3 regions of the Microcoleus sp. Aus8_D2 genome follow, and region 2 is predicted to be linked to each of the others. Evidence: riboswitches for the same ligand, from Rfam matches in the RefSeq annotation. Region 2 holds a riboswitch; each other region holds the start of a gene.
The links. Region 2 has a riboswitch for cobalamin ahead of cobG (precorrin-3B synthase). Riboswitches for the same ligand answer to the same signal wherever they lie in the genome.

Region 1: another riboswitch for cobalamin. It lies ahead of QUB64_RS19290 (DUF1636 domain-containing protein); the one in region 2 lies ahead of cobG (precorrin-3B synthase).
Region 3: another riboswitch for cobalamin. It lies ahead of QUB64_RS27905 (hypothetical protein); the one in region 2 lies ahead of cobG (precorrin-3B synthase).

The regions. Positions count from the first base shown of each region.
Region 1 covers NZ_JAUBUN010000024.1:44,526-47,802, forward strand. Annotated here, with positions in the region: gene QUB64_RS19285 (bifunctional serine/threonine protein kinase/MFS transporter) at 1-1,159, opposite strand, end outside; cobalamin riboswitch at 1,302-1,465, shown strand; gene QUB64_RS19290 (DUF1636 domain-containing protein) at 1,488-1,898, shown strand; gene cobW (cobalamin biosynthesis protein CobW) at 2,090-3,124, shown strand.
Region 2 covers NZ_JAUBUN010000072.1:1,775-5,051, forward strand. Annotated here, with positions in the region: gene QUB64_RS31490 (precorrin-8X methylmutase) at 1-135, opposite strand, end outside; gene QUB64_RS31495 (hypothetical protein) at 141-377, shown strand; gene cobG (precorrin-3B synthase) at 499-1,932, opposite strand; adenosylcobalamin-variant (AdoCbl-variant) riboswitch at 1,998-2,077, opposite strand; gene QUB64_RS31505 (GNAT family N-acetyltransferase) at 2,160-2,660, shown strand; gene cbiE (precorrin-6y C5,15-methyltransferase (decarboxylating) subunit CbiE) at 2,678-3,277, shown strand, end outside.
Region 3 covers NZ_JAUBUN010000050.1:34,361-37,637, reverse strand. Annotated here, with positions in the region: gene QUB64_RS27910 (metal ABC transporter substrate-binding protein) at 1-874, opposite strand, end outside; cobalamin riboswitch at 1,040-1,184, shown strand; gene QUB64_RS27905 (hypothetical protein) at 1,347-1,766, shown strand; gene QUB64_RS27900 (SAM-dependent methyltransferase) at 1,786-2,646, shown strand; gene QUB64_RS27895 (energy-coupling factor ABC transporter ATP-binding protein) at 2,757-3,277, shown strand, end outside.

The sequences.
Region 1 (3,277 bases), on a different contig from region 2:
CGGGTAGGGGCAGGGGAGCTGTTGTGACTTTAATTTTGAGTTGATAAGTGTCTGGTTCGGAATTAGTATACAAGATTATATGCCGCTCATAAGTTTGACTTGCTAACAATTGTTGGGTATCAACAATAACTTTACAAGCAACCTTATTGCTCTCGAATTTCTGTGGCTCAAAGGATATCCAAGGGTGGTCGTAAGGTGTGTGTGGCGGATCGCTCGGATGCGCGGCCACTTCCCATCTTCCCGCAAGTATTATATCTGGAATTGGGTTGCTAATTTCGATTGTTTCTATTATTTTTTCTCCATATTCTGTAGCGGTGAATTCCAGCCTATCGCGCTCAAGCCTCACTTTCGGCAAGCTGCTGACATCCAAAGATTCTAGTGCAGCTAAAGCATCAGCAGCCGACTGATATCTATCTTGAATTCTCGGCGCTACCATCCTTTCCAGCCAATTCATCCAACCTTGCTGCAACGGCGGTACTAAATGCCGAAAATGAATGCCATAATTAGCATCAATTAAATTACCAACATCCGCAGATTTCGTACCAGTTAACAAGCAAATCAGCGTTATCCCCAAGCCGTAAAGGTCGGATGCTTTTGTTAATTTTCGGTTGAACATTTGTTCCGGTGGCATGAATCCCATCGTGCCTTTGACAATGCTGCTGGCGGCGATGTTTCCACCTCCTAAGCGTGCGAAACCGAAGTCTACTAAGTAAACATTTAATTCTTCATCGATTAACAAGTTTTCCGGTTTGATGTCGCGGTGGATTACGGGCGGTTTCTGGGATTGCAGGTAAGCTAAGATTTCTAAAGTGGCGATCGCAATTTGTTTGATGTCCGGCGGCGCAAAAGTGCGATCGATCGCACTTTCGGCATTTTTGTATTCCTGCACCATGCAAAATCCGCTGTCAGTCCCGAAAGCATCAAGATAGCGGGGGATTCCTGGGTGTGCGAGCTGTTTGAGCACTTTGATTTCTTGTTCGTAAGCATCGTATTCGGCCCAGCTAGCACCTAATTGAGCGAATTGAAATTGCTTGATGACAACGGAGTTTGTGGTGTTAATTTTTGTGGCGAGATAGGTGACGCGGCCGCCCAAACTGTTGTAGCCGAGTTCGCGGGTTACTTGATAGCCGTGTGTAGAAAAGTCGGGAAAAGTGCTCATAAGGTTCGTAGTGAGGACTTCAGTCCGCAGAAATATCAGAGGACTAAAGTCCTTACTACGAACCGAGTTAATTTATGTAGCTACATATTAAAAATAGCCATTACCAACATAACTTTTTTGAGAAAGGGCGGCAAGTGTGGTAGGATTTGAATTCGCGATCGGTTCTAGCGGGGAGCAGCCGCCAGAGGAAACGGGGAAAGTTCGGTGCAAGTCCGGCGCTGTCCCGCAACTGTAACGAGGTTTGTAGTAAGGACTTCAGTCCTTCGCCTTTGAAGTCAGAATGCCCGCCGATATCTAACTCACTTTTGAACGCATCTGCGAGGTACGGATGATGAATGGAACTAACACGGCTGTACGGACAAAACACTGTCTTTTAGTTTGCACTGCTTGCGCTAGTGTTTGGAAAGATGGCAAGCGGGAAGGTAAAAGCGGCGGTCAACAATTCATGGAAGATTTATCGAAACTTGCTAAAGATTGGGAGTTTTGCGATCGATTTGATATTCGAGAAGTTGAGTGCATGAGTGCTTGCAGTCATTCTTGTGCGGTGTCTTTTGCTGCTGCTGGAAAGTATACTTATTTGTTTGGTGATTTGCCTGCAAATGAGCCGAAAAGCGTCGAGGCGGTACTGGAATGTGCGGGTCAATACTATGCTAAACCGGATGGTTTGTTGCCTTGGTCCGATCGTCCTCAAGCTCTGAAAAAAGGTGTTTTAGCTAAGATTCCACCGCTGGGAAATTAGAGATAAGATGAGGCGATAAATTCTCGCTTTTACTCAAAGTCTAGATCCCCCTAAATCCCCCTTAAGAAGGGGGACTTTGAGTATTTCGAGTTTCTTCCTTTTTAAAACAGACTTTGAACCCTCTTGTCCCCCCTTCTTAAGGGGAGTTAGGGGGGATCTAGACCATAATTCTCAACCCGATCAAAAATTCAATGCACAAAATCCCTGTTACAGTTATCACTGGTTTTCTCGGTAGCGGCAAAACTACCTTAATTCGCCATTTGTTGCAAAACAATCAAGGCCGCCGCATTGCTGTTTTGGTTAACGAATTTGGCGAAATCGGGATTGACGGAGAATTGCTGCGCGATTGCCAAGTTTGCGATGAAGAAGAAACTGTCACCAGCAATATTGTAGAATTAACTAACGGTTGTCTTTGCTGCACTGTGCAAGAGGAATTCTTGCCGACGATGCAGGAATTGTTGAAGCGCAAAGACCAAATTGATTGTATCTTGATTGAGACTTCGGGCCTCGCACTTCCGAAGCCTTTGATTCAAGCTTTTCGCTGGCCGGAAATTCGCACGGGCGCTACTGTTGACGGTGTGGTGGCGGTTGTTGATTGCGAAGCTATTGCTAGCGGTACTTTTGTGGGCGATATCGATGCTTTGATGGCGCAGCGAGAGGCTGATTCGAGTTTGGATCACGAAACTCCGATCGAGGAATTGTTTGAAGACCAGTTGGCCTGTGCCGATATGGTACTGTTGACGAAGGTCGATCGCGTAGATGCCGAAACTCACCAGAAAGTTCAAACCTGGTTGCAGCAAGAGTTGCGCCCGAGCGTGAAAATTGTTGCCTGCAAAGCTGGCGAAATTAACCCCGATGTGCTATTGGGATTTAATGCGGCGGTTGAGGATGATTTGGAGTCCCGCCCGAGTCACCACGACACGGAAGAGGAACACGAGCACGATGATGATATTAACTCGACTTTCTTTATTGCCGATCGCGAATTTGAACCAGAAGCTTTGGTGAAAAAGCTGCAATCCTTGATGCAACAAGAAGAAATCTATCGGATTAAGGGGTTTGTGGCGGTTCCCAAGAAACCGATGCGGATGGTGTTGCAAGGTGTGGGCGATCGTATAGAATGTTTTTACGATCGCCCTTGGCAACCTTCGGAACTCCGTCAAACCAAGCTGGTGATTATTGGTAGAGAGTTGGAGCGCGATCGAATTGCAGCTATAATTGGCAGTTAATTCTCTTGAGTCATCGGTCATACCTACAAAGGTTCGTAGTGAGGACTTTAGTCCTTCTTCTCTGGATGCGGACTAAAGTCCTCACTACGAACCTACAATCTGTCAAGGTTCGTAGTGAGGACTTTAGTCCTTCTATGGATGCGGACTAAAGTC
Region 2 (3,277 bases):
CATTCCGCAACTGTGAATTAGTCGCACTGCGACTGTTTCTAAGTCTGGTGGTAGGTTTGACAAGTCTGCTTCGGCGCGGATTGTGGCGAAGGATTTTTGGTAAATTTCTGTTCCGTCTCGGATGTAGTCAATCATGGGGAATGGGGAATGGGGCATGGGGAATGGGGCATTGGGCATGGGGCATCGGGCATGGGGCATTGGCCAAACAGGGAATGGGGCATTGGGCATGGGGCATCGGGCATGGGGCATTGGCCAAACAGGGAATGGGGCATTGGGCATCGGGCATCGGGCATTGGGCATTGGCCAAACAGGGAATGGGGCATTGGGCATCGGGCATCGGGCATTGGGCATTGGGAGACTGTACTTTACTTTATTGATTTGAAATTGTTATGGGAAGTTTGTTTGATTTGTGAAAGAAAAGTTTTTTTTAATGAACCGCGAAGGCGCAAAGGGCGCGAAGGAAGAAAGAGAAGGGGAAATGATGACAGTTTGTCTGTTTTAATGATTGTCTGGGCTAAGTAATTTCTGCAATTTGTCGATCGCCCACCGATCGCAAAATTCGCCTAATGATTCTTGAGGTTCTCGAAACCGCTGATACACCCGCACCATTCGCTCGATCGCGCGGGGCATCTCGGCTACACTGACGGCTGGGAAGATTTGCCGTCCAAAGGGCAAGTCTTTTCTACCTGCATAAATGTTGTAAGCTGCGATGGTTTCGCCTTTCTGCTGAATCTGAATTCCTACTAGGGTGATGTCAATTGGCTGGTGTTGGGCGCAGGATTTTTCGCAGCCGCTGAAATGTATGTTGATCGATCGGTCGAGCGTCAGTTTTTGCGCTAAATCCCTCACTATTTCTAGGGCGTGAGTTTGAGTATCTGTCGCCGCCGAGGCACAGCCGCTGTTGCCGGCGCACGCAACTAAGCAGGAATCTAGGCGAGTTGCGGATGAGTGCAATCCTAAATCGGCGATTTGCTGTTTGACCTCGGAAACCTCGGAGTTCGGGATGTCAGAAATCACCAGATTTTGCCACGGTGTGAGTCTGAGGGTGCCGCTGGCTATTTTTTGGGCTAAATTTGCCAATTTTCTCAGTTGCTTTGATTCTAGCTTACCTAGGGGCAGTGCAATGCCAATGTAGGAGAAATCGGACTGTCGCTGACGGTGGATGCCGAGATTGCCGTTGGGTGCGATCGCCCTTTCTGAAAGTTCGATCGACCTTCGCCCCAAAGCAAACGGCAAATTTTTCTCTATTTTTTCTAGATAACTTTCAGCGCCCCAATCTGCTAGCAGGTGGCGCAAGCGCGGTTTTTTACCATCTATTCGCGGTCGCTTTTTTGTGTATTCAAGATAAGCACCAGTTAAGGCTGCTAATACTGCAATACATTGCGATTGTTCGATGATAATTCCTGTATCGCCCTTTAAATACAGCCGAAAAACTATTTCGGAATTTCCCGATCGCCTTTCTGCTGCTAATAAAATATCGTTCCGTAGATTGCGGATCGAAACCGCTTCGCCACCGTCAAAGCCAATGCTGAATTTAGCCGAAAGTTCCGATAACTCAGGATGGGTTTGCAGGTAATTATCCCAAGCTGAAACTAGCGGGCGAGTATCTAGTAACTGTTGGCGATCGATTCCTGCTGTCGGACTTGCCATCATATTCCGAATTGGGTCAACTTCAACGCGGCGAGATGCTAATCCCAATTCCTGCAAATCCTGCCAAACTTCAGGGGCGATTTCCGAGTGCAATTCTCGGATTTGCAAATTTGCCCGATTGGTGACTTGCAAATAGCCGGTACTGTAGCGATCGACTAAATTGGCGATCGTCCGACATTGCTGTACATTTAAAATTCCCCCCGGAATCCGCATCCTCGATAAAACTCCGTCTCGGGATCGGGAACCGTAAAATAAACCCGGACAAGTCGGTAAATCACTCAAAAGCAACAAATAATCTCCTTCCCCGTGCGACGCAGGGAACCTAGAAGTAAACGCGCAAAACAAATCCTGAAATCGGCATTCTGACTTTCACAGTTGCGGCACAGCGCCGGAATTGCACCGGACTTTCCCGCTTTCAGGTTTCAGAAATGTATCATAAGTCGATCGCCAGCAGCCAAAACTCTCAACTTTCTTAACAAATGCCCCATCACCCAAAGAAAATAACCTACATGATACTTAAAACTCAGAGATTGGTTTTGAAACAAATTTTGGATAGCGATCTCAACAAGCTCCACCGAATTTTTACTGATTCCTATGTGAGGAGATATCTGTGTGACGGCGAAATCTGGTCGCTGCAACAAGTAGAAGAAATGTTGGCTGAGAATCAAAAGCTGTTTGCAGAAAAGAAATTTGGTCTTTGGTTTGTGGAGACAAACACCGATCGCGAAATTATTGGATTTGTTGGTTTGTGGTATTTTTTTGAGGAAGAACAACCACAGTTAATTTACGCATTGCTGCCAACTGCAACTAAACAAGGCTACGCTACTGAAGCTGCCACTAAAATTATAGAATATGGTTTTGATGAACTTGGCTTTGAGTATGTTGTCGCAAGTTGCGATCGCCCAAACATTGAATCATGCAAATTAGCAGCAAGACTCGGCATGAGACAAGTAGAAGAAAGGAGTGTGAATGAAAATCCCATATTATTCTTTAGAATTGATAAGTCGTAATTAGCACACAGGGCGCAATGCACAAATGGCTTTCGGTGGTGGGAATTGGCGAAGACGGACTTTTGGGATTGAGTCCGATCGCCCGATCGTTACTCGATCGATCTAAAATCATTGTCGGTGGCGCGCGCCACCTCGCCATGCTACCAACCGACGACACCCGCGAAAAATTGGTTTGGAGCTCGCCGCTACAAGCAACAATCGACAACATCATCAGCCGTCGCGGCGAGTCTGTTTGCGTGCTCGCCAGCGGCGATCCGATGTGTCACGGGATTGGTGTCACGCTGTTGCGCCGGATTCCGATTTCCGAAATGACTGTGATTCCCGCAGCATCAGCTTTTAGTCTGGCTGGTGCGCGTTTGGGTTGGGCGCTGGCGGATGTTGAGACTTTCAGTTTAACAAATCGCCCGATCGCCTCGATCGCCCTTAGTTTCTCTCCCGGTGCGCGCTTGCTAGTCTTGAGTGCCGATCGACACACGCCGGGAAAGGTTGCCGAATTGTTGACACAGCGGGGCTTTGGCAGCAGTTTGATGACCGTGTTCGAGCGGATGGGAGGGGACTCGGAACGGCGGATCGAAGGGGTTGCAGCAGCTTGGAATGAGTCGGATTTAGCCGATTTG
Region 3 (3,277 bases), on a different contig from region 2:
CGGGTATTTTGTTTGCTTTGACTGTATTAATCACCCGTTCAACTTGTTTCGGTGTAGATTGCTGTTCGGCATTTACAGGCCAAATATACACTTCTTTCAAGCCGTAGTCGCGCGCAATGTAAGAAAATGCGCCTTCACAACTTACTATGTAGCGTTTGTCTGGCGGAATCGCTGAGATAGCTTGTTTGAGCTTTTCATCGATCGCCTGAATTTCGTCACTGTATTTTGTCGAATTGGCTTCATAGGTTGCAGCATTAGCTGGATCGAGATTTGACAAAGATCTGCGAATATTTTTCACGTAAATTAAAGCATTTTTAGGGGACATCCAAGCATGAGGATTCGGTTTACCTTTGTAGGAATCTTCGGCAATATTAATCGGTTTAATTCCTTCAGTTAAGGTAATGCGGGTAACTTTGGGAAAACTGTTATAAAAACGAGTTGCCCAGCGTTCTAAATTCAATCCGTTATCCAAAATTAGACTGGCATTTTGCCCTCGTTTTAAGTCGCTGGGAGTGACTTCATAGCCGTGAATTTCCGCCCCAGGCTTTGTGATGGATTGAACAGTTAGCTTGTCACCAGCGACATTCTGCGCCATGTCTGCCAACACCGTAAAGGTGGTGAGAACGACTTTTTTGTCTTTTCGGAACCCATCGGTGGCAGTAGGGCTAGAAGCTCGGATTTGATTGGTTTGAGGCTCCGCCGTTGTCTGAGTGTTGCACCCGGTGACGCAAACTCCCAGCAACAGCCCCAATCCAATTATCTGATACAGTTTCCAAACGGGAGAGGAGAGGAGAGATAGGGGGAAAGGGCGAGATAGAGGGAGAATTTGACGCTTTTTGAGCATATATTCCAAAATTCTAGCTAAATTTGCCACAGATTACGGCAGACAGCCCGATCGACTATCGCTAATTTTCATAATATTTTCATTATTTAAATTTATCACAGAATCGGAGAAAATGAAAGAATCACGAACAGCGAGGCTAAATGGGCGATCGTCCCAGCAGAATCAGTATTTTGTGAAGATCTCCAATAGTGGTAATATCTCGGCAGATCGATCGGCTCTGATGCAGAAGAGCGATCGGACGTAAGGGGGAAAGTTCGGTGCGAATCCGGCGCTGTCCCGCAACTGTAATGAGATTATTCCATCTCTGAGTCAGGATGCCCGCCGATTTGTTTACCTGTTGTTTTCATCTGCGAGGTATGGATGATGGTTAGTTCAGTATTTTTACAGTTAATCTGCTGTTGGGTTCCCTTGGGCGATCGACAAAAACGCAATTTTGAGTTAAAACCGCTTTTCGTCGGCGCCACGGGAAACTAAAACAAATGCGAATCAAAGATAGTGTTTGGTGTTTGGCAGTTTTGGCTACTGGCAGAACTTGTTTATTCACCAGAATATTTTGTCCATCGGATATACTGCTTGGAATGGCTTTTGGCATCTAGGACGAGGTATTGTTGTTTGCAAAATAGATACTCAAATTAATGGCTCTATCAATTGGAGTGTGGATCATGTACAGTATGATTTGCAGTTTATTTCCCGCTCGCACGCAACTGCTTATTTCCAACAATTAGAACTAGAGGAAAATACTGTTGCCAATCTGCTGGGAGTTATTGATAGCTATGAACCTGAAAAAGCAATTATTTTTCTACTGCTTGCCAACGGTCAAATCGATATCAATTTATTGCAAAACTTGGCAATTTCGCCCGTTGAGTGCTACGAACAGGTATGCAAGCGCTGGGAAGAATTTCAACTCTACCCGAAATCCTAAAATTTACTAAATTTATCCAATGTCGCAGCCAAAATCAATCGAAATTTCCCAAGTAACTCGTTACCAAAACGCAGCGCTTAATTACTATTTGGGGCTGACAGAATCTCCCTATCTTCACTATGGCTATTGGGAAACCTTACCTGTACCCGCTGATGAATTAACTCTGGCGCGGCTACGAATCGCCCAGCAAGCTTATACGGATAAGTTGTTAGATTTTATCCCGAAAGACATCAAGACTGTCCTGGATGTAGGATGCGGGATTGGGGGAAATGCGGCTTATTTGCTCGATCGCGCTTTTGGAGTCGAAGGCCTCGCGCCCGATCCGTTCCAACAACAGCGCTTTCTCAAGTGTACAGGCGATCGCGCCATCTTCCACCTCACCAAATTTGAAGACTTCCAAGCCACCCATTCCTACGATTTAGTCCTTTTTAGCGAAAGCAGTCAATATATGTCTGCTGTCGATATTGCTAAAGGTGCGGCGGCGGCGATCAATCCCGGAGGCTACGTACTACTTGCTGATATGTTGCGCTCTAATCCTGATTATACAGAAGGAATGTTTTCTAATTGTCATGTTGTGGAAGAACTGGAAGCTGCATTGATGCAAGCGGGATTTAATTTAGTAAAAGCTGAGGATATTTCTGCTCATATTGTACCAACAATTGATTTATATGTCGATACTTTCCGCAGGTATGGACTGAACACAATGATTTATGTTGCGGATTTAATTTCGATCGCGGTTCCGCCGATTCATAAAATTCTGCGTTGGATATTTCGCCGCTGGTTTAAGAAATTGGTGGTTGAAGGATTGGAAGCTAGTCAACTTTTTGAGCAGCATCTTTGTTATGAGATTCAACTTTGGCAGTTGACCTGTGACCTGTGACAGTTGATAGTTGACCTGTGACAGTTGAGAGTTGACCTGTGACAGTTGATAGTTGATAGTTGATAGTTCCCACCAATAACCAATAACCAATAACCAATAACCAATAACTAATGCCCTATGCCCCATGCCCAATTCTAGAATTCGATCGCACTTTTTACTCATATCCCTGCACTTCGCGAGTAGCCATCCACGATTTAAGCCTAAAAATCCCCGCTGGTAAACGCTGCGGGCTCATCGGTCAAAACGGCTGCGGCAAAACCACCTTATTTCTGCTAGCTAACGGCTTGTACCAACCGCAACAGGGGACGATTAGCTGGGAAGGTGAACCCTTTCGCTACGATCGCAAATCTATCATGAAACTGCGCCAACAAATCGGACTCGTCTTTCAAAATCCCGAACATCAGTTAGTTGCTTCCACAGTCGAAGAGGATATCTCCTACGGATTGTACAATCTAGGATTGCCAGAATCCGAAATTGCTCAACAGGTGCAACAGGCGATCGAGCAATTCGAATTAAACGAGCTCGCCCGCGAACCAATCCACAACCTCAGTTTAGGACAAAAGAAGCGCGTTTCGATCGCCGATATCATGGTGCTCAAACCCAAACTGCTGCTGCTAGACGAACCTACCGC